Thiosulfativibrio zosterae: one gene and its partner. The protein of the gene in region 1 binds, or shares a complex with, the protein of each later gene. Links are inferred from orthologs where the notes say so. Each region holds a gene or a part of one and is shown in the gene's direction. Other genes may lie near its edges.

What was found.
Region 2: the proteins of metK (region 1) and groL are in contact, whole or in part, in a cryo-EM structure (PDB 8P4O), measured with the Escherichia coli proteins. The link is inferred for Thiosulfativibrio zosterae from one-to-one orthologs.

The regions. Positions count from the first base shown.
Region 1 is NZ_AP021888.1:650,751-665,673, reverse strand. Bases 5,248-8,151 are described here. They hold metK (methionine adenosyltransferase), read left to right. Parts: upstream 5,248-6,071; coding sequence 6,072-7,232; downstream 7,233-8,151. Other genes in these bases: metF (methylenetetrahydrofolate reductase [NAD(P)H]), read left to right, coding at 7,356-8,151; THMIRH_RS02775 (GGDEF domain-containing protein), read right to left, coding at 5,248-5,745. Also shown: THMIRH_RS02795 (undecaprenyl-diphosphate phosphatase), read left to right, coding at 1-607; THMIRH_RS02790 (NAD(P)H-hydrate dehydratase), read left to right, coding at 613-2,082; THMIRH_RS02785 (5-(carboxyamino)imidazole ribonucleotide synthase), read right to left, coding at 2,117-3,223; purE (5-(carboxyamino)imidazole ribonucleotide mutase), read right to left, coding at 3,299-3,799; more of THMIRH_RS02775, read right to left, coding at 3,898-5,247; more of metF, read left to right, coding at 8,152-8,210; THMIRH_RS02760 (16S rRNA (uracil(1498)-N(3))-methyltransferase), read left to right, coding at 8,229-8,963; THMIRH_RS02755 (transporter substrate-binding domain-containing diguanylate cyclase), read left to right, coding at 9,060-11,477; gshA (glutamate--cysteine ligase), read left to right, coding at 11,618-12,940; gshB (glutathione synthase), read left to right, coding at 12,949-13,911; THMIRH_RS02740 (peptidylprolyl isomerase), read right to left, coding at 13,984-14,265; THMIRH_RS02735 (hydroxymethylglutaryl-CoA reductase), read left to right, coding at 14,342-14,923. UniProt on the Escherichia coli protein: Catalyzes the formation of S-adenosylmethionine (AdoMet) from methionine and ATP.
Region 2 is NZ_AP021888.1:487,705-502,616, forward strand. Bases 7,597-10,489 are described here. They hold groL (chaperonin GroEL), read left to right. Parts: upstream 7,597-8,170; coding sequence 8,171-9,808; downstream 9,809-10,489. Other genes in these bases: proB (glutamate 5-kinase), read left to right, coding at 7,597-7,636; THMIRH_RS01950 (co-chaperone GroES), read left to right, coding at 7,824-8,114; THMIRH_RS01960 (GGDEF domain-containing protein), read left to right, coding at 10,066-10,489. Outside these bases: THMIRH_RS01915 (chemotaxis protein CheB), read right to left, coding at 1-2,412; THMIRH_RS01920 (hypothetical protein), read left to right, coding at 2,577-3,206; THMIRH_RS01925 (polyprenyl synthetase family protein), read right to left, coding at 3,274-4,239; rplU (50S ribosomal protein L21), read left to right, coding at 4,504-4,818; rpmA (50S ribosomal protein L27), read left to right, coding at 4,961-5,218; Obg family GTPase CgtA, read left to right, coding at 5,403-6,509; more of proB, read left to right, coding at 6,506-7,596; more of THMIRH_RS01960, read left to right, coding at 10,490-11,493; DNA helicase Rep, read right to left, coding at 11,585-13,636; THMIRH_RS01970 (HD-GYP domain-containing protein), read right to left, coding at 13,672-14,886.

The DNA.
Region 1 (14,923 bases):
TTTGGCAATTTTTTCGCATTACAAAGAAAAGTTTAGCCTTGAACACTTTAAATTGTGGGTCAATGTTGCCATTGCGTTTGTGCCCATTGGCTTAATTGGATTTTTATTCCACCACCAAATTAAAGAACTCTTCACACTGGCCACCGTGGCTTGGATGTTCATCATCGGCGGGGTGATTTTCTTAATCATGGAAAAACTCTATAACGAAGGCACACATCGCACACGCAACATAGAAGACCTAAGCCTTAGCCAAGCATTTTGGATTGGCATCGCCCAAATGGCAGCGTTAATTCCGGGCACCAGTCGTGCCGGAGCATCGATTGTTGGGGGCGTCATGGTGGGACTAGATCGCAAAACTTCTGCCGAATTTTCATTTTTACTCGCCCTGCCCGTGCTTGCGGCGGCTTCTGGACTGGACCTGCTGAAAAACTACTCAGAATTTGCCAACACTTCTTGGATGCCACTTTTGGTTGGCTTTGCGATGGCTTATATTGTTGCTTATCTCACCATGACGATTTTCTTAAAATTTTTAGACAAGTTCACCTTTAACGCCTTTGGCATTTACCGCATCGTGTTTGGTATTGTGCTATTGATTTGGTTTGTGTAAACGCCATGAACTTTTACAGCGCCGCCCAAAGCCGAGCCCTTGACCAACTTGCCATAGACCAAGGCACGGCAGGATTACTGCTGATGAAGCGCGCTGCTTTTTTTGCGTTTGAATGCCTAGAAAAGCAATGGCCCAAAGCGCGCAAGATTGGCATAGTTACAGGCGCAGGCAATAATGGTGGTGACGGATTTGCGCTGGCGCAAATTTTGGTTTTGGCGGGGTTTGAAGTGGATATTTTAATGACCGCTGCTCCCGAAACACTCAAAGGCGATGCCCTCACCTGCTATCAAGAAGTCTTAGCATTGGGTTATCAGCCACAAGCCTTTGCCGCCGCCAATCTCGCCAATGCCGATCTGCTGGTCGATGCCATTTTGGGTACAGGCTTAAATAAAGTGGTCACAGGGTTTTACGCTGACATCATCGAGCAGATGAATGCCAGCCAAATCCCCATTTTGGCGTTAGATGTGCCCAGCGGATTACAGGCAGATAGCGGTGCAGTATTGGGCATAGCCATTCAAGCGCAACTGACCTGTTGTTTTATCAGCCGCAAACTGGGGCTCTATAGTTTTCAAGGACCAGAACAGGCCGGTAAAATTCAATTTAGCCGTCTTTTTTTAGCGGACGAACTTTATGAGTCTTTTAAACCCATCGCTCAAAACCATCCCTTAAAACATTGGCTAAATACCCTGCCAAAATTTAAGCCCAGCAGCCATAAAGGCTCCAGAGGCACTTGTTGCTTGATTGGTGGCAATCACACGATGATGGGCGCAATTCAACTTGCCGGTTTGGCCTGTTTAAAATCTGGGGCAGGCCTGGTTAAAATTGTCACTCAAACTGAGCATTGTTTGCCAATTACCCAAGCCTTACCCGAACTCATGGCTTATGAAAGCAGCCATCTCAAATCGATATTACTCTCCAGTCGCGCGCTGGCGATTGGCCCCGGCTTGGGGCAAGATGCCTGGGCGATGGATTGCTTGCAACGCATTCTACCCTTGCCGCATCCAAAGGTGATTGATGCGGATGCACTGAATTTATTGGCAAATCAACAAGTCGATATTAGCTTAGCCAAGCGCAACTGGATACTCACGCCTCACCCTGCTGAAGCCGCAAGACTGCTTGCCATTACCACCGAACAGGTGCAACAAGACCGAGTCGCTGCCATTATAAAATTGCACTCAATTTATGGCGGCGTGGTGGTTTTAAAAGGCAATGGCACGTTGATTTTTGATGGTGAACACCTAGAAATTTGCACGGCGGGTAACGCGGGCATGGCGATGGGTGGCATGGGCGATGTGTTGAGCGGTGCACTGGTCAGTTTATTAGGACAAGGCATGCCATTATTTGAAGCAGCTTGCTTGGGTGTGGCATTACACGCCCAAGCCGGTGATGTGCTGGCCAATCAAATGGGCCAAGCTGGGGTCACGCCGTCAGATTTAGCCAACACCCTGAGCCAACTGCTCAGTTATGCTGGCTAAATGATATAATTTAGCCAGTTTAACTGCGGTGTATTTACTGAGGCATAAAAGCTTTGAGTTGATTTAAGCGCTCGAACAACTGTTCTTGCGTGTCGGCAATCAGATTAATATGCCCCAACTTACGGCCTTTGCGCTCAGCCTTATCATACAAATGTAAAAACACACCCGGCATTTTCAAAACTTCTTCAACAGGGCCAGTTTCACCAATAATATTCACCATCGCCGCCAAAGGTTGGCGTGGCGTGGTGTCGCCCAAGGGCATGCCGGTAATGGCGCGCACATGGTTTTCAAACTGGTCTGTCATGGCGCCTTCAATCGTCCAATGCCCCGAATTATGCACGCGTGGAGCCATTTCATTAGCCACTAAACCATTTGACGTTTCAAACAGTTCTAAAGTCAACACCCCCACATGATCCAAGGCATCTAGCAGGTTTTGCATATAGGTTTCGGCTTGCTGTTGAATCTCTGGTTTAATGTCTCTGGCAGGCGCAATGGTATAGCGCAAAATGCCTTCGTGATGTACATTTTGCACCAGCGGATAATACACATGCTCGTTATGGGCATTACGCACCGCCACCAAAGACAACTCGCGTTTAAAGTTCACAAACCCTTCTAAAATCAACTCTCGACCGCCAATTTCTGACCAGGCCTGGTTAATTTGATCGGCATTTTTAAGCACAAACTGCCCTTTGCCGTCATAACCTTCGGTGGTGGTTTTGAGCACGGCAGGCAAACCAATATGCTCAACCGCTTGCTGTAAACTTTCAAGTGAATCAACAATTTCATAAGGCGCACAGGGAATGTTCAATTCGTCAAACAACCCTTTTTCGCGCCCGCGATGTTGCGTCACATATAAAGATTTTTCACCTGGATAAACGGGGATGGTTTTAGAAATTTCACGCACCAATTCAACTGAGGTATTTTCGCTTTCATAGGTCATGACATCGGCAAACTCAACCAGCGTCTTGAGCGAATCCACTTCATCTGTTTGGGTAAACATGTGCCCCAACAACGCAGACGGCTCATCATGACTGATGCCATAAAAGCCAAATTTTTGACCGAGTGGATAACCAGCAATCGCCAACATACGGCCGAGTTGACCTGCACCTAACACACCCACTTTTTTCGAGATTGGGGTCATAACAACTTTCTCCAAAACAAAAATGCCTCACAAAGGAGGCATTTTACACTAGCTAATCGGTATCCGACGGGTGATTTAAACGCGCGGATCGGGATTTTCCATCACAAACTGGGTTTGATCTTCACGGAACTTGCGAATCGCTGCGCGAATTTTTGGGCGCGAATTACTGACAATTTGCGCCGCCAAAATACCCGCATTTTTCGCCCCGGCTTCACCAATTGCTAAGGTACCCACCGGAATACCACCCGGCATTTGTACAATAGACAACAAAGAATCTTCGCCACTTAACGCACGCGACTGCACAGGCACACCCAACACTGGCACGAGGGTTTTTGCTGCAACCATGCCTGGCAAATGCGCCGCACCACCAGCGCCGGCAATAATGACCTCAAGTCCACGCGCTTCGGCACTGGCGGCGTATTCAAACATTAAGTCGGGCGTGCGATGCGCAGAAACCACCTGCAACTCGTAGGGCACTTGAAATAATTCAAGCATTTCAACCGCTTTTTCCATGGTTGGCCAATCAGATTTTGACCCCATTATCACGCCAACTAAGGCTTGTTCAGTGGTATGCATGGATGACCCCTAAGCTTTATTCTTAATTAAAAAAGGGATGAATTATACAGAAAAAGTAAAACAAAACAAGCACCTAAGTCATATCCCTTTTACAATGTTCAAACCAAATCAGTCAGCTCGGCTGAATCAAAAATAAAATAGCTATTTCCCCCTGCCGCTTTAGCGCCTTTTTTGGCTTTAGTGGCATAAGACGCCAACATTTGCGTGTGACTGAATTTATTAGGGCGTACCAATAATACGCCTAAAGATAAACTCATCATTGGAAAAAATCGTGCTTCGTGATTACGATCTGTGGCGTGAATACCGCCTTGCAAGCGATCTTGCTCCAAATAAAAAGTGCCTATTCGCTGCTGAAAACCGTGCAAAATATCTTGAGACATTGCCTGGGCTAAATCAATATTTTGCAACACCAAAATAAAGTCATCACCGCCTATGTGCCCTATAAACATATTTTCAAGGGCGATATCTTCTATCGAAACGCTTTCTTTTAAAACTTCTGAAATCATGCGAATCACGCCATCGCCTTGTTCAAAACTGTAATAGTCGTTGTAGGGCTTAAAGTGATCAACATCCACATAAATGACGGCAAACTCTTGATTCTTAGCAAGCAGTTGGCCAATGAAGTTTTGAATGGGCACATTGCCAGGCAAGCCCGATAAGGGATTCGCATACTGGGCGCTTTCCACTTTCAAATCGGTGATTTTTCTTAATAAATCTTTAAATTCACCGCAGCCTAAATAGCAATCATCTTGCGTGACCACAAAGGCATCAGACCGACCCTGTCCACGATAATCGGTAATTAAACGACTCAAGGTCACCAAAGATGTGTTGCAATCAACCACGATGGGCTGCGAATCCATCAGCCTAACAATCGCTTTACGGCCATGCAATTCTTGACCATATTTTCTGGCCCAAACATCCATAAAGTCGCGGCGCCATACCATACCTAAAACCTTGCCCTTACCCACGACCGGGAAAAAATCGGCATCTAACTGCGTTAAAAACATTTCTGCAACTTCAGCGACTGAGGTGTCTGGATTTAAGCGTCGATCAGAAGAAATAACTGAAAACACCGTTTCGAACTTTCCTGACAAGGATTCCTGTCTTTCTATGGGCCACTGATAATCCAGAACATTGCTAATCCGCGGATCAGGTTTTTTGAATAGAAACCCCTGAACAAAATCAACACCCAAAGCTTCAAGCGTGCGCAACTCCAATTCGGTTTCCACACCTTCAGCCACTATTTTGGTTTTTAAGCCGCGCGCCAAAGACACCATGGTTTCCATAAAACGCCTTTTGTCAGCGTCCTTATGAATACCTGTGACGAAATGTCGATCAATCTTGACAAAATCAGGTCGAATTTCAGACCAAATTCTCAAACCATTGTATCCGCTACCCAAATCATCAATCGCCACCTTGTAACCCAATTTTCGGTAGTGATTAATTGCCGTTACAAACACATTAAAATCTTCAACTGGCTGTAATTCGGTTATTTCAATCACGATTCGACTGGGTTCAACGCCTAGCGCATCAAGTGCTGCGAGTGTCAGGCCTTTTTGATGATGACAATTTAAAACGGATTCGACAGATACATTTAAAAATAAATAAGCCTCATCCGCTGCATCAATTTGTTTTGCAAACGACTCTATTGCCATGACTCGAGCCAAGATATCCATTTCATATAAACATCCAAAATCGGCTGCCGTTGCAAACAAGTTAAGCGGGTAAAACAGTGCAGACTTTTGCGGGCCTCGCGTTAAGGCCTCAAAACCACAAACTTTTCGTTTTTTAATGTCAACAATCGGTTGAAAACAACTCCGAATGTGTTGCCCAGTAAACACCGTTAAGAGCTCATTACCTAACGGAGAAGACATTAGGCGAGTGGATAACTGCTCATCCAATGCAATCTTAATTGGGTGATAGTTTACAACTTGTATTTGTGCCATACAGCAACTCCAAAATCCATGACGCACCAAAGCATTCAAACAAAGCCAAAAAAGGGATTTTAAAGCGCCAACACCCGTTGAATGACGATGCTTTTTTGACAGCTTTGTGACAGTCAAGTGACATCCTAAACTGGCTAAAAACCTGCAACCTAAAAAAGCAACCGCTTGACCCTAAAATTGAATGTATGCATAATAACGCCCATGCGCCGATTTGAAATATCAGCTTGCGGGCGCTTAAAAAGTACGGCTAAAGCGAGGAACCTCTATTTTATTCCCGCCTTACTTTCCGTACCTCTCATGAACCAAAACGCTTAAGAGGCATAGAAATGACAAAAACCACAGTATTTACATCTGAATCCGTATCCGAAGGCCATCCAGACAAAATCGCCGACCAAATCTCAGACGCCATGCTAGATGCCATATTGGCGCAAGACCCTAAGGCCCGTGTTGCCTGCGAAACCTTTGTTAAAACCGGCATGGTGTTATTGGGTGGAGAAATCACCACCAATGCATGGGTTGACCAAGAAGAATTGGTTCGCAAGGTGGTCACAGACATAGGTTACAACCACGGTGATCTTGGTTTTGATGGCGCGACTTGTGCGGTTTTGAGCTCGATCGGTAAACAATCCCCAGAAATTGCACAAGGGGTTGATGAATCTAACGAGCACGAACAAGGTGCGGGTGACCAAGGACTGATGTTTGGTTATGCGTCTAATGAAACCGATGTACTCATGCCTGCCCCCATTTTTTACGCACACCGTTTAATGGAAAAACAAGCCGAATTGCGTAAAAACGGCGCCTTGGCTTGGTTGCGTCCAGATGCCAAATCGCAAGTTACTTTGCGTTATGAAAATGGCAAACCTGTGGCGATCGATGCGGTCGTTTTATCAACCCAACACAGCCCAGACGTGTCTAACAAAGACTTGCATGAAGCAGTAATGGAAGAAATCATTAAAACAGTCTTACCTAATGAATGGTTGCATGCCGATACCCAATATCACATCAACCCAACCGGTCGTTTTGTGATTGGTGGCCCAGTGGGCGATGCTGGCTTAACCGGTCGTAAAATTATTGTGGACACTTACGGCGGCATGGCGCGTCATGGTGGTGGTGCTTTCTCGGGTAAAGACCCTTCTAAAGTGGATCGCTCTGCAGCTTATGCGGGTCGTTATGTCGCCAAAAACATTGTGGCCGCTGGCCTAGCAGACAAGTGCGAAATTCAAGTGTCTTATGCGATTGGGGTTGCCAAACCAACGTCTATCAGTATTGAAACCTTTGGCACTGAGAAAGTCGCCGTCACCTTAATTGAAAAATTGGTTGCCGAACATTTTGATTTACGCCCTAAAGGCTTGATTGCCATGTTAGATTTGTATCGCCCAATTTACCAAGCCACTGCCGCTTACGGACACTTTGGCCGTGAATTGCCAGAATTTACTTGGGAACGCACCGACAAAGCAGCCGCTTTAAGAGCCGACGCAGGCTTATAAATTTGCCTAAAAACCCTTAAAAACGCCCTAAAAACAACCAGGCCTGGTTAATTCTGGTTAATTTTAGGTCGTTTTTGGGGGTTTTAAGCCCTTTAACCTTTCTGTATAAAGGTCGTATGTAAGATGAAATCACAACAGCAATATCCGCAAAAAATCAGTTTAGAGTTTTTCCCACCGCGCACCCCTGAAGGCATGGAAAAACTGAAAACCGTCATCCAAGATTTTGGACAGTTTTCCCCCGACTATATGTCGGTGACCTATGGCGCAGGCGGCACAACCCAAGAAAAAACGCTCGATACGGTGCGTTATATTCAATCCGAAACTGCTTACAATGCCGCGCCCCACCTAACTTGTATTGGCGCAACACACGAAAGTGTTTTAGCCTTACTCGACACCTATCAAGCAATCGGTGTGAAACGCATTGTGGCTTTGCGTGGCGATTTGCCCTCGGGCATGATGGATCCGGGTGAGTTTAAATATGCCAGCGATTTGGTGGCTTTTATACGCCAAGAACGTGGCGATGCCTTTCATTTAGAAGTGGCCGCCTATCCAGAAACCCATCCACAAGCGCGCAACTGCGAAGTGGGCATTAAATGGTTTAAACATAAGGTTGAGCAAGGTGCAGATTCGGCGATTACCCAATACTTCTTTAACCTAGACAGCTATTTGCAATTTGTTGATAACTGCGAGAAACATGGCATCGACCTACCGATTGTGCCAGGCATTATGCCCATCACCAACTACGAAAACCTCATTCGTTTTTCACAAGGCTGTGGTGCCGAAGTGCCGCGTTGGTTAAAGTGTCGTTTAGAAAGTTTTGAAGACGACAAAGAAAGCCTGTTGGCGTTTGGTCAAGAAGTGGTGCAAACCCTTGCGCAAAAATTGTTAGATGCCGGCTCACCTGGGTTGCATTTTTACAGCATGAACCAAACCCAACCGACGCTAGACATCGTTAAAAGTTTAACCTTTAAAAACTAAAACCCTACGAGGTGCCTAATGAGAATTCCGCGCTTTTATGTGCCAGCCGACTATCTTGCCGGACAAACCCTGAGCCTATCAAAAGAGCAATCTCATTATGCCCTAACCGTTTTGCGCATGAAACACCAACGCCCTTTAGAAATTTTTAACGGCCAAGGTCAACAAGCGCAAGCCACTCTATTAGTCACCAGTCGGCGAACCGCTGATTTGTTGATTGACACAGTTGCCAGTCCACAAACCGAATCTCCACTGCAAACCATTTTATTGCAAGGCATTTCCAAGGGCGACCGTATGGATTACACCCTGCAAAAAACCGTAGAATTGGGGATTAGCGTTATTCAACCGCTGTTTACCGAACATTGTGATGTCAAACTCGACGACGACAAACTCGACAAAAAACGCCAACAATGGCAAGACATAGTGATCAGTGCGTGCGAGCAGTCTGGGCGCAATGTGGTACCCCAAGTTTTAACCCCCTTAACGCTCACAGATTGGTTAGCGCACAACCCCAATGCCAACGGCCTAGTGCTCAACCCTTATGCATCCAATACCCTCAAAACCTTGCCGCCAACCATGGCACAAACCCCCATTCATTTACTGATTGGCCCAGAAGGTGGCTTAAGTGACGCAGAAGTTCAGCAAGCCACTCAAGCAGGATTAACGCCTGTCAAACTAGGGCCTAGAATTTTGCGTACCGAAACTGCTGGTGTCACGGTATTAGCCATTTTACAAAGCCTGTGGGGTGACTTTTAAAGGCTTCTGGATTATAATTCGAACTAATCGAATTTCTTTTATCTGCCCTTTAAACGCTCTTTTTCGCGCTTAAATCGCTCAATTTAGGTAGGCTTAATGCGCGTTCTTTGTTTGGGTGTTTTCTGTAATCCTTTGAAAATCTCTATAAAACTCATGCTCTTGAGCCTGCTGGTTTTAGGTCTGCTTGCCACCAACGGTCGTGTTTTTGCTGCCGACCCTGTCACGAACACTACTGAAACTTCCCAATCTAAGCCGGTAAAAGGCGCGCCTTTAGAAACGGTTTCTTTACGCTTAAAATGGTTTCACCAATTTCAATTTGCGGGTTATTATGCCGCCTTAGCCAAAGGCTTTTACCGCGATGAAGGGCTAAATGTTGTTATACAACAGCGTGATATTCAGCAAAACAATATTCAAGAAGTCTTAGATGGCAAATTTGAATATGGCATCGCCGACTCGGTTTTATTACTCTACCAAGCACAAAACGCGCATCTTAAAATTGTGGCGCCAATTTTTCAGCACTCTCCGCAAGTCTTCATGACACTCAAATCCAGCGGCATCGAAACACCTTACCAATTAGAGCATGCTGAAGTAGCCTTTTACCAAAAAGACACGGATGGATTCCCATTATTGGCCATGTTCAAAAGTTTAAACATCAAAATCAATTTACAGCGCATGGTCATCAAAGCCGACCCTGAAATGCTACTGCGTAATGAAGCCCAAGCCTATCCTTGTTATTTATCAAATGAGCCTTTTGTGATGCAGCAAAAAGGCGTTGAATACAACATCATCAATCCTATGAATTATGGCATCGACTTTTATGGAGACATGCTGTTTACCAATGGCACAGAAGCCAAAGAACATCCCCAGCGTGTCGAAGCCTTTAAGCGCGCCAGTCTAAAAGGCTGGGAATATGCACTCAGTCATAAACCAGAAATTATTCACCTGTTACAAACCGAATATGGCTCTACCAAATCTTACGAACACCTTATGCATGAAGCCAATGCCTTAGAGGAAGTGATTCGTGCCAACAGCATTCCTTTGGGCACACTGGATAAAGGGCGTTTGGAATTTATCTCGGGATTGTTTCAAAAATATGGTCTTTCTGATAAACCTTTCAATATTGAAGCCGGAATTTTTGAACCCGAAAAAAATGTTCTGACTCTAAACTCCGCTGAGCTGCTTTGGTTAAAGCAATTTCCAGAAGTCTCCACAACGGTTCTAGGTCATTTTGCCCCGATCGCTTCCATTGAAAAGGGCATGCCCCAGGGAATTGGGGTCAGCTATGCTCGCTCTTTAGAACACGCTACAGGGCTAAAATTGCTTTGGCAAAAATCTGCTACCGCCATTTTTTCAGATACTCAAAAACTGCCCGACCTAGTCATGGCATCCAACAGTCATTTCGATTTGAATGACCAGTATCATTTTTCGAAACCCTATTTTGAATCACCCTTGGTGATTGCCACGCAAAATAATGAGCCTTATATCAACGATATCCAGCAACTTAAAAATCAAATCATTGCCGTCATACAGGGTTCAAATGCTGAATCCTTTTTAGCCAAGCAACGGTTTCCTCATCAAATCTTAGTGGTGCAAACCACAGAAGAAGGTTTGCAAGCCATAGCTACCGGCAAGGCTAAAGCACTGATTGATGCCGCTGCCAGCATTGGACATGCCATTAAAAAATTGGGACTCAATCAACTACAAATCTCAGGCGATACTCAACAGAAAGAGATTTATCAATTTGCCGTGAATAAAAACAACCCGCAACTACTATCGGTTGTAAATAAGTTCATCAATAGCCTGACCGAAGCGGATCATCAAAGACTCCAAACCCCTTGGCTAAAGGTGGAATACTATCAAAAAATCAGCGGTGAACTCTTAGCCAAAATGGGTATTCCGCTTGCCATTATCTTGATTTTAATTTTGCGGTATAACCGCAAGCTGCAAACCCTTAACGCTGAACTGAACCGTTCAGTGAGTGAATTAAATGACACACAAAAAGCACTGCAAGAAACCAATGAGAAGTTATCTAAACTCTCTATTACCGATGCTTTAACCCAGGTTTATAACCGCACCTACATTGACCAGCGTTTAACGGAAGAGTTCGCCCTTTATCAACGCCACCAGCAACCCTTGTCATTGTTGATGATTGATTTGGACTTCTTTAAATCGGTCAATGATATTTTTGGGCATTTAGCGGGTGACCAAGTTTTGATTAAAATGGCCGAATGGTGTCAATCACAATGCCGCACTGACGATTTATTTGCCCGCTGGGGCGGCGAGGAATTTATGGTTTTATGCCGCAATAGCGACTTAGCCTCTGCAGAAGCGCTGGCTAATCGAATTTGCAAAGGCGCAACTCATGTAGCCTTACCGCATCATTTACAACAGTCACTCAGTATTGGCGTTACCCAAATTCAACCGCAAGAAAACATCGAGACATTCATTAGCCGAGCCGACCAAGCACTCTATTTGGCTAAAAACCAAGGTAGAAATCAGGTGATCAGCCTTTAAAAAGCCGACAAAGCCTTAGATTCCTGACTGAATACCTCGGTTTTTAACGCTAAGAGTCGTTATAATATTTCATTTGGTTAAAGCATTGTCGCCAAACCCATTCATAAATCCCTAATTGTTCCAGACGAAGGTTGTCTATTATGTCATCCACCAATCAAGTTCCGCATTTACAAACCGCCCTTACTGGGCCGCTCAAAGAACTCGAGCGCCACTTTCTTGAAAACCAAGCGGAAATAGAATCTTGGTTTCGTAAACAATTCAAAGAAACGCCCGCGCCCTTTTATGCATCGGTGGATTTACGAAATGCTGGCTACAAATTGGCGCCCGTGGACACCAACCTTTTTCCTGCTGGATTCAACAATCTGCACTCAGACTTGCGTCCTTTAGCGGTACAGGCTGCCCAAAATGCCGTAACGCAAGCCTGCCCAATTGCCGATGGCGTGCTAATCATCCCTGAGAATCACACCCGCAACCTGTTCTATCTTGAAAATGTCACCATCCTGCAAGAAATTTTATTGGCAGCCGGTTACGAAGTGCGTGTGGGCAGCCTCAATCCAGACGTTACGCAAAAAACTGAACTGGAACTCCCCTCTGGTAAAAAGCTATTGTTAGAACCACTGATTCGTCAGGAAAACCAAGTGGGTGTTGAAGGGTTTTTCCCGTGCGCAGTCTTGCTGAACAATGACTTGTCTGGCGGGCGCCCTGCCATTTTAGAGAACCTCAATCAAACCCTATTACCACCGTTAGATTTAGGTTGGGCAAACCGCTACAAGACTCACCATTTCACGCATTACGCCAAAATTTGTACCGAGTTCGGCAAAATTATCGACTTAGACCCTTGGATTATTAATCCACTGTCGATCTCTCGTGGCCCCATTAATTTCAAAGAACACACCGGCCTAGAATCCCTTGCAGAAGCGGTTAACCTGGTGCTCAAAACCACTCAAACGGTCTATGATGAAAAGGGCATCGCTTGCAAACCCTTTGCCATCGTCAAATCAGACAGCGGAACCTATGGCATGGCGATTATGTCGGTTAATAGTCCAGAAGATGTACTCAGCCTTAATCACAAACAACGCAATAAAATGTCATCTGTTAAAGAAGGCTTATCGGTTGAACAAATGTTGGTACAAGAAGGTGTTTACACCTATGAAACGGTGGATGGTGCTGTCGCAGAACCGGTGGTTTATATGATTCACAATCAAGTGGTGGGTGGTTTTTATCGCATTCACACGGGCAAAACAGCAACCGACAACCTGAACTCGCCCGGCATGCACTTTGAGCCTTTATCATTTGAAACCTCTTGCGTATTGCCTGACCAGACTCAAGACCCAGATGCCAGCCCCAACCGTTTTTACGCTTATGGCGTGGTGGCGCGTTTAGCCTTATTGGCCGCAGCGCGCGAAATTGATGACGCCAAAAAGCGTCAAGCAGCCAAAGCAGCTTCACAAACCAGCAATTAGGAGCGCACATGTCCCTACTCAAAGTCGGCATCGTGATGGACCCCATCGAGCACATCAAGCCACACAAAGACAGTTCGTTTGCCATGTTGCTCGAAGCACAACGCCGCGGACACACCCTGTTTTATATGCAGCCAGAAGACCTGTTTCTTAAAAATGGTCACCCTTTTGCCAGCACCAGTTTATTAAAAGTGTGGGACAGACCCAAAACCGAGCAATACTATGGTTTTGGTGCGTCACAAATAACCGACTTAACCGAATTAGACATTATTTTAATTCGCCAAGACCCGCCCTTTAATACCGACTATTTATATTCTACCCATCTGCTTGAACTGGCCGAAGCGCAAGGTGTGCTGGTGGTCAATAAACCGCAAAGCCTAAGGGATGCTAATGAAAAACTCTTTGCGGCCTGGTTTCCAGAATGCACACCGCCCACCTTGGTTTCAGCCAATGCCACCCAAATTAAAACTTTTATTACCGATCACCAAGACACCATTCTAAAACCGCTAGATGCCATGGGTGGCGCATTCATTTTTAGAGTGCGACAAGGTGACCCCAACACCAATGTCATTATTGAAACCATGACAGATCATGGCAAACATCACATCATGGCACAAAAATATCTTCCCGAAATCAAGCAAGGCGACAAACGCATTTTGTTGATTAACGGAGAACCGATTGATTTCACCCTAGCGCGTATTCCCGCCGAAGGCGAAACGCGCGGCAATATTGCCGCCGGCGGAACGGGGGTTGGCATGCCCATCACCGAACGCGAACGCTGGCTCTGCCAACAAATCGCCCCCAAACTACAAGCCAAAGGCCTGCACTTTGTCGGGCTAGATGTCATCGGCGACTACATTACCGAAATCAATGTCACCAGCCCAACTTGCATCAGAGAACTCGACACTCAATTCCAGCTCAATATCGCTGGCACCTTGTTCGACCACCTAGAATCGCTGATTGCACAAGGCTAAAAAGCAAAAAGCCACCTAAAACTAACCAGGCCTGGTTAGTTTTAGGTGGCTTAAATCAGAATTTTAAGCTTCTTATGCCGTGCGGTCAGTGACTTGCACTAAATGATAGCCAAATTGCGTTTTAACAGGGCCTTCCACAGACCCAATTTCTGCCGAAAAGCAAACTTTATCAAATTCTGGCACCATCATGCCCGGGCCAAATTGTCCAAGATCACCCCCAGAACGGCCAGATGGACAGTTTGAATGGGCTTTGGCGATATCACCAAAATCCGCACCCGCTTCAATCTGTGCTTTTAAATCCAAACATTGTTCTTCAGTGTCGACCAAAATGTGTCTTGCAGTCGCTAATGCCATGCTTTGTTCCTTCTTTTCATTAAATTCGACATTATTTTATCTGAAAGTGACATTTATTGGCACTATAATACGCTTTATGACAAATACCCCTAAACCCTATGCGCAAATTCCGATGCAAGCCGTCGGCCCCTTTAAACTCATTGGCGATGTTGAAACCGATGATTTGATGGTGCCTATGGCTACCTACGAAACCCCTCTTTGGCCTTCAGTGGCGCGCGGCGCGCGAGTCACTGCCCATGCCGGCGGTATTCGAGTCACAGTCATTGATGAGCGTATGACCCGCTCTATTTTATTAGAAGCGCCTCATGCCGGTATTGCACGCCAAAGGTTGCAACAAATACAATCGCGTCACGCCGATTTACAGGCAGTGGTGTCGTCCTCCAGCCGTTTTGCGCAACTGATTGATACCCACTTTCAAGTGATTGGTAATCTTATTTATTTGCGCCTAGAGTTTAAAACAGGCGATGCATCTGGCCACAATATGGCAACCAATGCGGCAGATAAGTTGATACCATTTTTATTGGGGCAATATCCTGACTTAAGTTATGTGTCGATTTCAGCGAATTATTGTACTGACAAAAAAGTATCCGCGGTGAATGGCATTTTGGGGCGCGGCAAATATGTGGTGTGTGAAACTACCATTCCGCGCAAACTCTGT
Region 2 (14,912 bases), 160 kb from region 1 along the record:
TACTTTAATGGGGACTAGGCTTGTTAACACTTGTTGTATATCTTGATGGAGTTGGTCATAGTTTTTTAGGTTAGAGGCAATGTGATTTACCGGTCTGCCGATGTCGGTGCTGATCAAGTTAATGACTTTGGTGATGGCGGGGGTAAAGCGCAAGATGTGCAAATCATGGTCTACAAAGACAGTGCCTATGCCTGTGCCCGCCAAAAGGTTGTTCATATCGTTATTGGCGTGAGATAACTCGGCAACTTTGCTTTGCAGTTCGGTATTGACCGTTGAGAGTTCTTCATTTACCGATTGCAGTTCTTCTTTGGAGGTTTCCAGCTCTTCGTTGGTGGACTGCAATTCCTCGTTCATGGATTGCATTTCTTCATTGTAAGACTTGAGTTCTTCATTGGAGGCTTCTAGCTTTTTATTAACGGCTGTTAAATGGCGCTCTTGTAATTGCAGGGCTTGTTTCAGGTCACCGATTTGTGGGCTGTCTATTGCTGAGTTTTGTTCTGTTTGTCGCGGCATATCAGATAAAAATGCCGCGGGGTGTTCTTCCAATATAACCAGATAAAGCGCCGACTCTTCGAGAAGAAGAGGGTGGTCTGTAACGGGTTGCAGGGTTAAGTTAAGCAAGTAAGTGTGGTCTTTGGTATTAACCTGTATGCCCTTGCTGACACTGGTGGTTTGCGATTGGGTAACTTGCAAAAGTGCTAAGGTTAAGTCGTGTTTTAAGGTTTCTGGCGCCATTTGCAAAATATTATTAGGGCCACTCAAGCCTTCAGGTAGTTCTAAGTATTTACCCAAGCGACCGTGCACATACAAAATGTCGCCTTGTTCATTAATCAGTGCAGCACTGGGGGCGATATTTTTTAAAAGCGTTTGTTCAGTCAGTTCGCGCAAGGGCAACTTAGGTTGGGTTGATTCTTTGGGGTTTTGGCTTGGTAAGCTTGGGTTATTTGATTTCATAGGGTGCGCAGCTTTGGAAAGTAGGGGGGTTGGGTGTTTGTGCGTTTGCAGTTTCTTTTGGAAAATTTTGGCTTTGGCATCTGGTGTGTCAAATAAGTAATCTAGGTTGCCAATAGCTTCTGATGAGCCCAAAAATAAAATACCATCCTTGTTTAAAGCATAGTGCAGGGTGTTCAGCAGTTTTTGTTGCAGGCTTTCGGTCATGTAAATCAACAGATTGCGACAGCTGATAAAATCCAACTTTGAGAAAGGTGGATCTTTAATAATGTCGTGCTCCGAGAAAACCACCATGTCGCGAATTTTCTTTTGAATACGATAGCCGTTACCTTCGGGATCTAAAAAAAAGAAGTCTTGCAATCTTTGTGGCGAAACTTCTTCTGTAATGCTTCTGGGGTAAAGCCCTGTACGGGCTTGAATAATGGCGCGGCTGTCTAGGTCGGTAGCAAAAATTTGAACGCTTAAATTTTGCTTAGTTTCCGCCAGGATTTCTTGAATCAGTATGGCAATCGAATAAACTTCCTCTCCCGTGGAGCAGGCAGACACCCAAAAACGCAAAGTGTCTTGTGGTAATTTTTTTTGGAATAGTTGGGTTTTTAAGAGGGGTTTTAAGGCTTCATAAGCGTCAGCATCTCTAAAAAAGCGTGTTACACCAATCAGTAAACTTAAATAAAGCGTTTCAACTTCCTTGGGGTTTTGTTTGAGGTGATGCAGGTATAGCTTGATGGATTTAATATTTTTAATGGCCATTCTGCGCTCTACACGGCGCAAGATGGAGCTGGGTTTATATTCTGAAAAATCATGTCCTGTTTGGCTTAAGATTAAGTCAAACAATGGCTTGAGTAAGCGTTCTGTATCCTCCGGGGCTACCAAATTTTGGCCAGTGGTGTGGTTTTGAGTTAGCTCCATTATTTGTGGAATTATTTGCTGGGCTGGCAGTACAAAATCAACCAGGCCTGTGGCAGCCGCGTTTTTAGGCATGCCTTCAAACGCAAGGTTGTTGAGGTCTTGCGTAAAAACAATCCCTTCTTGTTGTTTGATGGCCATTAAGCCTTGAACACCATCATTACCTGTGCCCGATAAAATAACGCCTATGGCTTGGGCTGCTTGAGTTTTGGCGAGCGATTGAAAAAATATATCAATTAACAGTGGGTGAACATTCGGCGAATTGTAAGGTTTTAGTTTTAAGGTGTCGTGGTCTAAAGTCATTTCGTGGTTCGGTGGAATCACATAGACGCAATTAGGTTTGACTTGAATGCCATTGGTGACTTCGAAAACGGGCAGGTGTGTATAGTGGCGAATCAGTTCAGATAAAATACTGTTATGTTCTGGCGAAAGATGTTGAATGAGCACAAACGCTACATCTGGCTTTGAACCCGCTGGCAGGCCTGAGAAGAAGGTTTCAAATGCGGCTAATCCACCTGCCGAAGCGCCGATGCCAACGATAGGGAAGTTATTCAAGCGGATTCTCTTTTAATAGGGGGTAAATAAGTAACAAGACTCAGCTCCTGAGATAGACCCTGATAAGTATAGCGGGTTTCTGTGGGGCAGTATTTTAAAAAACCTTTTGAAAAAGACTGTATTAATTTGCCTGCTTGCCGATACAGCGTTTAGAGGTACTCAATATGAAAAAAACTTCAATGACTCCCGCGCTAAAATTCTTTTTTAGAACGATGGAGAAGAAATCGCAATCGCTAGAGGCGGAGCGCCTGTTGTTGCTTGAAAGCCAAAAAGAGGTGGGTTTTGATGAAATAGAGCGGTTTTTTAGAGCGTTAAAAAGCCAGAATATTTTTATTCATACCGTCGGGGCGAGTGGTAAACCGGTTTCTATGTTGTTAGAAAAAGCGGTGTTCAGCTTAAACAGCGTGATTCGCATTTATTACAGTACCAGTTTTGATGAGGTCAATCAGGGGTATGTGCGTATTCAAGTGGATGATGTGGCGAAGCTGGTGGCGGTAGAGCGTATGCATGGTTATCGGCCTGTGCCAGAATTGCTCTATGCCAGTCATGATGAGTGTCATGTGATTCGATTTATGGTGCGTTGGATTATGCGCCGCATTGATTGGGATAAAACCAGACTGGATAATCTTGATTTGTATAAACGCTATCTTGAAAATCAGCGTGAAGAAGCCGAGGCGAAGTTGATGGCCGAGATGGCGGAGCAAGAAGAGCGCGAAATTCAAGCGGCCTTAGAAAAGCATTTTGGCAAAAAACACGCGGATAAATCAGCGCAAAAGAAAGCTAATGCCCATTAATTGATTGGTAGCAATAAAAAAGCAGGCCTCGGCCTGCTTTTTTATTGCGTCATTTAAATAGGTTAGCTTAGTGTGTGCGATTAACTGCTAGGTCGGCAAGTGATAACAGCGCCACTTTAAAGTCGGATGCTTCTAATGGTTCTAGTGCTTGTTTGGCTTTGTCGGCCTCTTGATGGGCAATTTTATAAGTGTGTGCAATGGCGCCAGAGCGTTCAATGATTTCGGTCACTTCTGCCAATAAATTTAAACCTTCGGTTTCAATGGCACGGCGAATAATGTCTTGGTCTGCTGCTGAGCCAGTTTCTAGCACATAAATCAATGGCAAGGTTGGTTTGCCTTCGGCGAGATCGTCGCCAATGTTTTTGCCCAACTCTTCTTCATTAGCGGTGTAGTCGAGTGCATCGTCAACCAATTGGAAAGCGGCCCCCAAATGTTTACCGTAAGCAATAAAAGCGGCTTCGAGTTCTGGGCGATTGCTTAAAACAGGGCCCATTTGGGTTGCGGCTTCAAACAGCTTGGCAGTTTTGCGGTGAATGACTTCCATGTAGCGTTCGGTGGTGGTGTCTGCGTCATGGCAATTGAGCAATTGCAAGACTTCACCCGCGGCGATCACATTAGTGGCTTCAGACATGACCTGCATGATTTTCATTAGGCCAGGTTCAACCATCATTTCAAAAGAACGCGAATATAAAAAATCCCCAACCAAAACCGAAGCAGCATTGCCCCATACTTCGTTGGCGGTTTTGTTGCCACGGCGCGTGTCGGATTCATCGACCACATCATCATGCAATAGGGTAGATGTGTGAATAAATTCTATGACAGCCGCCATCGTTAAATGATCTTTACCTTGATAGCCGCAAGCTCTGGCAGACAAGAGCACTAAAAGTGGGCGCAAGCGTTTGCCGCCACTGTTAATAATATAGTGTCCAATTTGATTAATAAGAACGACATCAGAAGCAAGTTTGGTGAGGATTAAATGATCCGTGGCTTGTATGTCTTCTAGGATGAGTTGGCGAATATCAGCTAAGGTCATGAAGGATTTAATTCTTTATAAAAGACTTTTAAGTAAATTGTTGCAAAGTTTAGACGGATTCAGTGCAATTGCCTAGTAATAATTGGTAAAATCCGCCCAAATTTAACCAGGCCTGGTTAAATTTGGTGGTTTTTTGCAGTTTTTGGGAAGAGAATCAAAACTTTATCAAAATGGTGTTTGACCCAAAAAATAAAAGACTGTATAATCCCGCCTTTGCCGTTTTTGACGGTGCACTAAAAGAATTTAGAATCCGGGAGAAGTTCCATGTACGCAGTAATTAAAACCGGTGGTAAGCAGTATCGAGTACGCGAAGGTCAATACTTACGCATCGAATCATTAAATGCAGAAGCAGGTGATTCAGTGCAGTTTGACGAAGTCTTGATGGTGGGTGAAGGCGCTGACATTAAGTTGGGTGCGCCATTTGTTGAGGGTGCTAAAGTTGCAGCAACTGTTAAGTCTAACGGTCGTGGCAAAAAAGTGACTATCATCAAGTTCCGTCGTCGTAAGAATGGTTCGCGCACTAAGCAAGGCCATCGCCAAAACTATACTGAAGTTGAAATTACTAAAATTTCAGCTTAATCAGTTAAGGTTTAATTGACTAGAATCACTGTTTAAACCTGTTGTCTTCGTGTAAAGATAACCTAGGTTTTAAACTAAAATAAAATATAAAATTGCGTCACTTCTGAGTAGGGGGTGAACAATTTAACTAGAGGTTATCACCATGGCTCATAAGAAGGCAGCAGGTAGTACTAAAAACGGTCGCGACAGTAACGCCAAACGCTTAGGCGTTAAGCGTTTCGGCGGCGAGCAGGTTTTAGCTGGTAGCATCATCGTTCGTCAGCGTGGGACTAAGTTCCATGCAGGTGACAACTGTGGTCGCGGCAAAGACGATACCATTTTTGCATTAGAAGCCGGTCAGGTTGCTTTTGTTAAAAAAGGTAAGCCAGTTCGTACTTATGTAACAATTGTTTCTGAATAATTAGAAATTAACTTTGTTATTGAAAACGCCCCGCTTGTCGGGGCGTTTTTATTTGTCGCAAATTTTATGGAAACCTAAACAAAGGTTGTTTTGATTTGCGAAAAACAGTTTAAAATAAGCGACTTAAGTTCGCAGCGCACGCTCCCAGCGCAAATGGGAAATTCCTCAAGATAAAGAGTAGGTTATGCAGTTTGTAGATGAAGCAAATATTCATGTAGAAGCAGGACGCGGTGGTAACGGTGCCGCCAGTTTTAGACGTGAAAAATTTATTCCATTTGGGGGACCAAATGGTGGTGACGGCGGTGCCGGCGGCAGCGTTTACTTAGTGGCTAACCGAAATTTGAACACCTTGATCGATTTTAGATTTATCCGCAACTATAAGGCTCAAAATGGCCAAGGCGGCATGAGTCAGCAAAAGTCGGGTCGTGCGGGTGAAGATTTGTTAATCGCTGTACCCGTGGGAACCATTGTTAGAGATTTAGATACCCAAGAAATCATTGGTGACTTAACCGAGCACGAGCAAAAATTATTGGTGGCTCAAGGTGGGCGCTATGGTTTGGGCAATGTGCATTTTAAAAGCTCGCGTAACCGCACGCCACGCCAGTTTACGCGTGGTGAGGATGGGGATTCTCGCGAGTTGTCTTTGGAGTTGGCAGTCTTAGCCGATGTCGGTTTATTAGGAATGCCAAATGCCGGTAAATCTAGCTTGATTACTGCGGTTTCTGCAGCGCGCCCAAAAGTGGCTGATTATCCTTTCACCACGCTTTATCCTAACTTGGGTGTTGTGCGTGTTTCCGCCGAATTGAGCTTTGTGATTGCCGATATTCCCGGGTTGATTGAAGGGGCATCCGAAGGTGCCGGTTTGGGAATTCAGTTCCTGAAGCATCTGTCTCGCACCGGTTTATTATTACATGTGGTGGATATTGCACCGATTGATGGTTCTGATCCGGTTGAAAATGTGCGCATTATTCAGCGTGAGCTCGAAAAATACAGCGATGCGCTCTTAGAAAAAGAGCGTTGGTTGGTCATGAACAAAACGGACTTGTTGATGGAAGATGAAGCGCAAGCGGTGTGTGATGACATTGTTAAACGCTTAGATTGGCAAGGCCCATATTTCAGTATTTCGGCAGCCAATCGCACTGGAACGGACGACTTGGTGAAAGCCATAGCACAAGGTCTGCACGATAATAAAGTTGCCGCACAAGAAGCGGCAGATGCCGAAGCTTATGAAGCCAGAAAGGCTTTGCGTGATGCTGAAGCGTCAACTGAAACCCATACGACCGAATCATGATTAAGCGCTCTTCTGTCTCAACCACTAAACGCTGGGTGGTAAAAATTGGCAGCGCTTTATTAACAGATGATGGGCAAGGTTTAAATGTTGCCGCCATGCGTCGCTGGGTTGCGCAAATGATGTCGTTAAGACAGCAGGGCGTAGAACTGGTGATCGTGTCTTCTGGTTCCGTGGCTGAAGGCATGAAGCGTTTGGGTTGGGCTAAGCGTCCGTCAGAAATTAATGAGCTCCAAGCCGCAGCTGCGGTTGGACAAATGGGCTTGGTGCAGGCTTATGAGTCGGAGTTTGCGCAACATGGCGTTTTAACGGCGCAAATTTTAATGACGCATGATGACTTATCAAGTCGTGAGCGTTATTTAAATGCATCTAACACCATACAAACCCTTTTAGAACATGGTGCAGTGCCGGTTATTAATGAGAATGACACGGTGGTGACCGATGAAATTCGCTTTGGCGATAATGATACGCTCGCGGCCTTAACGGCTAATTTGGTATCCGCTGATATTTTGGTCATTTTGACCGATCAGCAAGGATTGTATAATGACAATCCGCGCACCAATCCTAAGGCGGAGTTGATTTCTGAAGCGCAAGTCAGTCGCAAAGATATTGAAGCCATGGCCAGTCCCGAAGGTGGTGCTTTGGGTAAAGGTGGGATGTACACGAAAGTGATGGCGGCCAAAAGAGCGGCTCGTTCTGGTACGGCGACATTTATCGCCTCAGGTCGTGAAGAAAATATTTTACCCAGATTGTTTTCAGGGGAAACCGTGGGGACTTTATTAATTCCAGATTTAGAGCCCATGACCGCTCGCAAACAATGGTTGGCAGGACATTTGCAAGCCAAAGGCACTTTGGTTTTGGATGCGGGTGCGGCCAAAATTTTGCGTCAACCTGGAAAAAGCCTGTTGCCGATTGGGGTTTTGTCTGTGGCGGGTAAGTTTCAGCGTGGCGAAATGGTGGTTTGTGTGGATGAGCAGGGCAAGGAAATTGCCAGAGGTTTGGTCAACTACGCCTTAAAAGATGCCCAAAAAATTATTGGCAAACCTTCTAGCCAAATCGAGAGTATTTTGGGGTATTCGGAGGGTGAGTTTTTAATGCATTGTGATAATTTAGTGCACGCCGACATTTGAAATTGAGCGCTTTTTACCTTTTTTAAGCCCGCATTTGCGGGCTTTTTATTAAAAATCATAAAATTTTTTAATTTCGCTCTTGAATCGATCAAATACGCCCTTATTAATGGGGGACAACAGATTAATCTGAACTTAAATTTAATAACCTTTAAAAAACTTTATAAATTGTTCCCTTAGGAGAAATACTATGAATATTAAGCCATTACGCGACCGCGTTGTGATTCGTCAAGTTGAAGAGCAAAAAGTATCTTCAGGTGGGATTGTTCTTCCTGGCTCAGCACAGGAAAAACAAACCATAGGTGAAGTGGTTGCTGTGGGTCCAGGTAAAGCTTCTGACTCAGGTTCGATTGTCGCTATGACGGTTAAAGTCGGCGATAAAGTAATGTTTGGTCAATATTCTGGCCAAGAAGTTAAAGATGACAAAGGCGAAAAGCTGATGGTGATGCGCGAAGACGACATTATCGCGATTATCAGCTAATTAACGCTCGAACCCTTTACTAATAGTTAATAGTTTTAAAAACAAGGAATTTACAAATGGCAGCAAAAGATGTTCGTTTTGGTTTAGATGCTCGTGAAAAAATGGTTGAAGGGATTAACATCCTAGCCAACGCAGTTAAAGTAACTCTAGGGCCAAAAGGTCGTAATGTGGTTTTAGAAAAGTCTTTCGGTGCACCGACTGTGACTAAAGATGGTGTGTCTGTGGCGCGTGAAATTGAACTTGAAGATAAGTTCATGAACATGGGTGCGCAAATGGTTAAAGATGTTGCGTCACAAACCAATGATGTAGCCGGTGACGGTACAACCACGGCAACTGTTTTGGCTCAAGCCATTGTTCGTGAAGGGATGAAATCAGTTGCCGCAGGTATGAACCCAATGGATTTAAACCGTGGTATTCACAAAGCGGTTGAAGCGGTTGTTGCTGAAATCCAAGCCATGGCACAGCCTTGCACGACCTCTGCAGCGATTAAGCAGGTCGGTACAATTTCAGCAAACTCTGACGAAAGAATTGGTCAGATGATTGCGGATGCAATGGAAAAAGTGTCTACCGAGGGTGTGATTACGGTTGAAGAAGGTTCTTCACTAGATGATGCTTTAGTGGTGGTTGAAGGGATGGAATTTGACCGTGGTTACCTATCACCTTACTTTGTGAACAACCAAGAAAAAATGGTTGCTGAACTAGACAACCCATATATTTTGTTACACGACAAAAAAATCTCTAATATCCGCGAATTGTTACCTACACTAGAAGCGGTTTCAAAAGCGGGTCGTCCGTTATTGATTATTGCGGAAGATGTTGATGGCGAAGCCTTAGCGACTTTGGTAATCAACAATATGCGTGGCATCGTTAAGGTTGCAGCAGTAAAAGCACCTGGATTTGGTGAGCGTCGTAAGGCTATGTTACAAGATATGGCAGTATTAACTGGCGCAACAGTGATTTCTGAAGAAGTGGGTCTATCTTTAGATTCAGTGACTTTAGATATGTTAGGTCAAACTAAGTCTGTTGTGGTTGGTAAAGACAACACCAAGTTAATTGATGGTATCGGAACTAAAGAAGACATTGATGCTCGTTGCGCGCAAATCAAATCTCAAGTGGAAAACACCACTTCTGAATACGACAAAGAGAAGCTACAAGAGCGTTTGGCTAAGTTAGCCGGCGGTGTGGCTGTCTTGAAGTTGGGTGCGGCCACCGAGATGGAAATGAAAGAGAAGAAAGACCGTGTTGATGATGCTTTACACGCAACGCGTGCAGCGGTTCAAGAAGGGATTGTTGCCGGTGGTGGTGTTGCCTTAGTTCGCGCTAAGTCTAAAGTGAAAGTTGTGGGCGATAACGCGGATCAAAATGTTGGTATCCAGATTGCCTTGCGCGCTATGGAAGAGCCAATGCGTCAAATCGCAGCTAACTGTGGTTTAGAAGGGTCTGTTATTGTGAGCAAAGTCATGGAAGGTTCTGGAAACTTCGGTTTTGATGCCGCTAAAGAAGTTTACTGCGACATGATTGAAGCTGGTATTATCGATCCTGCAAAGGTCACGCGTTCTGCTTTGCAAAACGCCGCTTCTATCGCTGGTTTGGTATTAACAACTGGTGCTGCGATTGCAGACTTACCTGCTAAAGAAGGCGCTCCAGACATGAACGCTGGTGGTGGCATGGGCGGAATGGGCGGCATGATGTAATCAGCCGTGTAAAACACCCTGCTTAAATTCCCCTTAAGCGGATGTCTTCGAAACCCCTTAAATATTGTCTTTAAGGGGTTTTTTTATGTCTGCGAAAAACCAGTCAAATGATTTGAGTTATGATGAAAAAAATTAAAAAAATTTACGAATATATAAGCCTTATCTAATGTGTCTAATGGCAAAGTTCTTTTGTGCTATATTTTAGTCATTAATATCCGTTCGCAAGTCATTTTGCGGGCATCTGTGGGAGTGTTGTCATGATCAGTCCAAAAGGTGGTTACTCCAGCTTTAGTATCATCATGGTGTTGTTTTTTGTTGCGGTGAGTTCACTCCTGGGTTGGCGCGCGCACTCGATTGTGTCGCAATTTGAAGACTACCAAAAAGATTTGGCTTTAAAGCAGGCCAAAGCAACCGAGCATGGCGTCACTTCGTTGCTAGACTCTATCCGTAATCGTATGGTTGCTGTCGCACTCGATCAGTTTTTTATGGTGAATATTAGGCATTTTGAGACAGATAACGCGGTGCAAGACAAAATTACCGCAAGGCTCAAACACTACTTTCCTGATATGTATGTATTCAGTTTGGTCAGTGAACATGGTGATTTGGTGGGCGGTGACATTGATTTTTTAATGGGTGAAGTGTGTAAGTTAGAAACAAAAATACAAGCCGATGCCTTGCGTAATAAAGATTCTAATACGCAATATTTGCCCCATATTCATGCCACACCTGGTGCTTTCCATTTCGATATGATGTTCCCGGTTTATGTAGACAAAAATCCCATTATTTTCTTCATGAGTTTTAAGGCAGAACTCCTGCACAAGGTGCTTTTAGAGCAGCGCGTATCTGCCAATGATGTCTATTTAATGACAACTACGGATAAGGAAGATTTAATCGAGGTCAGTTACGAGGGCGTTAGGGATCATTTAAGTCGCGACTATTTCCTAAGCGCCTCTGAGCGCGAAGACATTTTGGCCAGTGTGAATGTGCCTAACAGTCGCTGGAAAGTGGTGGTTATTTCCAATCCTGAGCTGTTCCAAAACTTTAAACATAAACAAATGATTGACTCAATCTTACTGTTTGTTGGGTTTGCCTGTTTGTGGGTTTTACTGTTTATGATGGGCATTCAAAACGAAAGCAAACGCTCCAAATTATTAGACCAGCTTGATTTTACCGCACATCATGACTTTTTAACCGGCACGGCTAATAGACGTTATTTGGTCAAAAACATTAAAACTGCGATAGAAGATTTACGACATTTACAAGAGTATTCCGGTTTGCTGTTTATGGATTTAAACAACTTTAAACCCATTAATGACGATTTTGGGCACGAGGAAGGCGATAAAATTTTGAAAATGTTCGGCACTCGTTTAAAAGACTCTAGCCGTAATAATGATTTGGTGGCGCGCTTAGGCGGAGATGAATTTGTGGTCTTGTTAAGACATTTGGGTAAAGATGAAAATCAAGCCTATATACACTTGACCGAAGCGGCGCATCGCTTTAATGAAAATTTGGCTAAGCCTTATATTATTGACGATTATGTGCATCATGTGACCGCCAGTATTGGATCGCTGTTGATCACGGATGTCAGTATATCAGTCGATGATGTGCTGAAAGAAGCGGACAATTTAATGTATCGTGCTAAAGAAAGTGCAAAATTGAAAGCGGTTGATAAAGAAGCTGTTTGAACGGTCTAAAAAATCTTAAAGCAACCTAAAAACAACCTAAAAACAACCAGGCCTGGTTGTTTTTAGGCGGTATTTAGTCAGAATTAAGGGCTTATTTGGCCTTTTTTTGCATGAGCATCGCACGCAAATTATCCAAGTGCGCATTGCCAGTCACCTTTTGTTCTTCTTCCGACATGACTGCTCCGGGCTTGCCTTCCCAAACCAAACAGTCTTCTGGCAGTTCATCTAAAAAACGACTCGGGTCGCAAGGGGTGTCTTCACCATATTTGCGGCGTTTTTGCGCATAGGTCATGGTTAGGCTGCGTTGCGCACGGGTAATGCCCACATAAGCCAAGCGGCGTTCTTCTTCTAGACCGGGTGATTCTAAGTTTTGTTTGTGTGGTAAAAGTTCTTCTTCCATGCCAATCAAAAAGACATGTGGAAATTCTAAACCTTTGGAGGCGTGAAGGGTCATTAGGCTGACGCTGTTATGTTCAGCATCATCTTCATTGCGTTCCATGATGTCCATGAGTGTCATATGCGACACAATTTTGCCCAGCTTTAACTGCTCGCCATCTTCTTCTTCCGCTTTGGTCAAAATCCGCTCTATCCACAGCAATAAATCGCGCACATTTTCGATGCGCTTTTCTGCTTGAGAAGGTGAGGTAGCCACTTCGTGTAGCCAGTTGTCGTATTCAATGCGTTCAATCATGGCTTTAATAAAATGAATAACTTCTTCGCCTTCCAGGGTTTCTGCGTCTTTCACCCACTCTAAAACCATTTGACCAAACCACTGCACACGCTTAAGCGCTTTATCCGATAAGACGGATTCTAGCCCCAGTTCTTGCGTGGCATCCATTAAACTGACGTCGCGTTTGGTGGCATAGGTGGCTAATTTTTCTAAAGTACTGGCACCCACTTCGCGGCGTGGCGTGTTGACGATACGCAAAAAAGCGGCATCGTCATCCGGATTGACAATCAGTTTTAGATAAGACATGACATCTTTAATTTCCGCCTTATCAAAAAACGATTGGCCGCCGGATAAGACATAGGGAATGTTTTGTTCCCGTAAAGTTCGCTCAAAAATACGCGATTGAAAGTTGCCACGATACAAAATGGCGTAGTCTTTGAACTGCGTTTTATTTTTGAATTTATGCACAATAATTTCTGAAACCACGCGTTCCGCTTCTTGGTTTTCATCGGCACAGGCAATGGCGCGCAGGGGATCTCCCATACCCATTTCTGACCACAGGCGTTTTTCGAAAACATGCGGGTTGTTAGAAATCAGTTGGTTGGCGGCTAATAAGATACGGTTACTGGAGCGATAATTTTGTTCCAGTTTAATGACCACCAATGCTGGAAAATCAGTTTGTAACAAGGCTAAGTTTTCAGGCTGTGCGCCACGCCAGGCGTAAATGGACTGGTCGTCATCACCCACCACGGTAAAGCGTCCACGGATGCCGACCAGTTGTTTGACCAGTTCATATTGGGCGGCATTGGTGTCTTGGTATTCGTCCACCAGCAAATAACGCACTTTGTTTTGCCATTTATCGAGTATATCGGGGCGTTCATTAAATAGGCGTACCGGCAAACCAATCAAATCATCAAAATCCACCGCATTATAGGCGTGCAGTTGCTTGAGGTATAAACCATATAAAATAGCGCGCGATTCTTGCAACTTATCTTCGGCCATGCTTAAGGCTTTTTCTGGGCTGATGTGGGCATTTTTCCAGCCTGAAATGACCCATTGAATACCATCGAGTTCTTCGTCCATATCCTCGTCGTTGGTATGTTTTTTCATTAACTCTTTGAGGATTTGTTTGGTGTCTATGGCATCCATAATTGAAAAATTGGCTTTGTAGCCCAGCGCCGCATATTCTTGGCGAATGATGTTGAGCCCCAAGTTATGAAATGTTGAAACATTCAATCCTTTGCTGGGGTCATTAACCAATAATTTGCTCACACGCTCTTTCATTTCTTTGGCGGCTTTATTGGTAAAGGTTAGGGCGTAAATGTGATGCGCTTTAATATCGTGCTTGCGAATTAAGTGGGCAATTTTTTCGGTAATCACGCGAGTTTTACCCGAGCCTGCACCGGCTAAAACCAGCGCAGGGGTTTCAACATGGAGGACGGCTTGTAATTGGCGTTCGTTTAAAGTGTGCATAACCTGAAAAAATACTTTTGAAATGGGCGCGTATTTTAACAGGTCTGTGGGGTTCTGGGCGAAGAAGGCTCGGTAATTTTATATTGTTGGCGTTCGGGATGGATGGCGATAAAAGCCTCCACCAATTCGGGGTCGAAATGACGATTTTTTTGTTCAATAATATAATTCAGCGCGGCTTCATGAGACCAAGCTGGTTTGTAGGGGCGTTCTGAGGTGAGCGCATCAAACACATCACAGATGGCCGCAATCCGAGCCTCAAGAGGGATTTGTTCTGCTGTTAGACCTTCGGGATAACCCGTGCCATCCCATTTTTCATGGTGGCTGTGGCAAATGCGTTTGGCCAATTCTAGCGTTGCGCTTTCTTGTGCGTCGCCAAGAATGTGGTGTCCTATGCAAGGATGTGTTTTCATCACCTCAAATTCTGCTGGGGTGAGTTTGCCGGGTTTTAGCAAAATATGATCGGGTATGCCGATTTTTCCGAGGTCGTGTAAGCTACTGGCATCTCTCATGCGCAACGCTTCTTCTTCATTAAAGCCGATTTTTTTGCTCAGTAAATAAGCGTTTTGGCTCATGCGCGAAATGTGATCGCCCGTTTCTTCATCCCGATATTCACTGGCTCGCCCTAACACATGAATCACCTGTTGTTTGGCATTTTCAATTTGGTGATAGCGGGTCACATTGCCAATAAAGTGTTGGCTAAAACGATAGGCAGATGAAAAGATAAACCCAAAGGCTAAAGTCGCTATAACGATTGCAATAGGGGTTGCTTGCGTGGGTTGTAAAATAAACCCCAGATAAATCGATGCTACGATCGGGGTGTTCATGGCGGCATAAGCCATAAAAGATGGCGCTGCAGATAAAATACCTGACCCACAGTAGCCAATGGCCACCGCGAGTACCAAATTGGTATAAGCGTCCTGTCCCAGTAGCGTGATGGTTAAAAATGCTATTCCCCAAAGGCTGCCCATTAACCAAAATGTAATGCGAGTTTGCTTGTATAATCTTTTGTGATCGATGGGTTCATGGCCAATTTTAGGGAGTATGGTAAACATCATGCGTATTCGATGCCCGCTGACCAAGATATGCCCAATGACCCAGAGAACGATGAGTTCTGTAGCAACCCCAAGTTGGGATAAGAGATAAACAAAGATTGCAACCAGTAACAAATTGGCCGCCTGAGACGGGCGCCCCTCTTTAAGGGTGTATTCAAACTGCCGTTGCGTAATAAGATTTTTTAAGATGGTTGTCATAGTGTCCAATCCTAAAATTTTAAAAA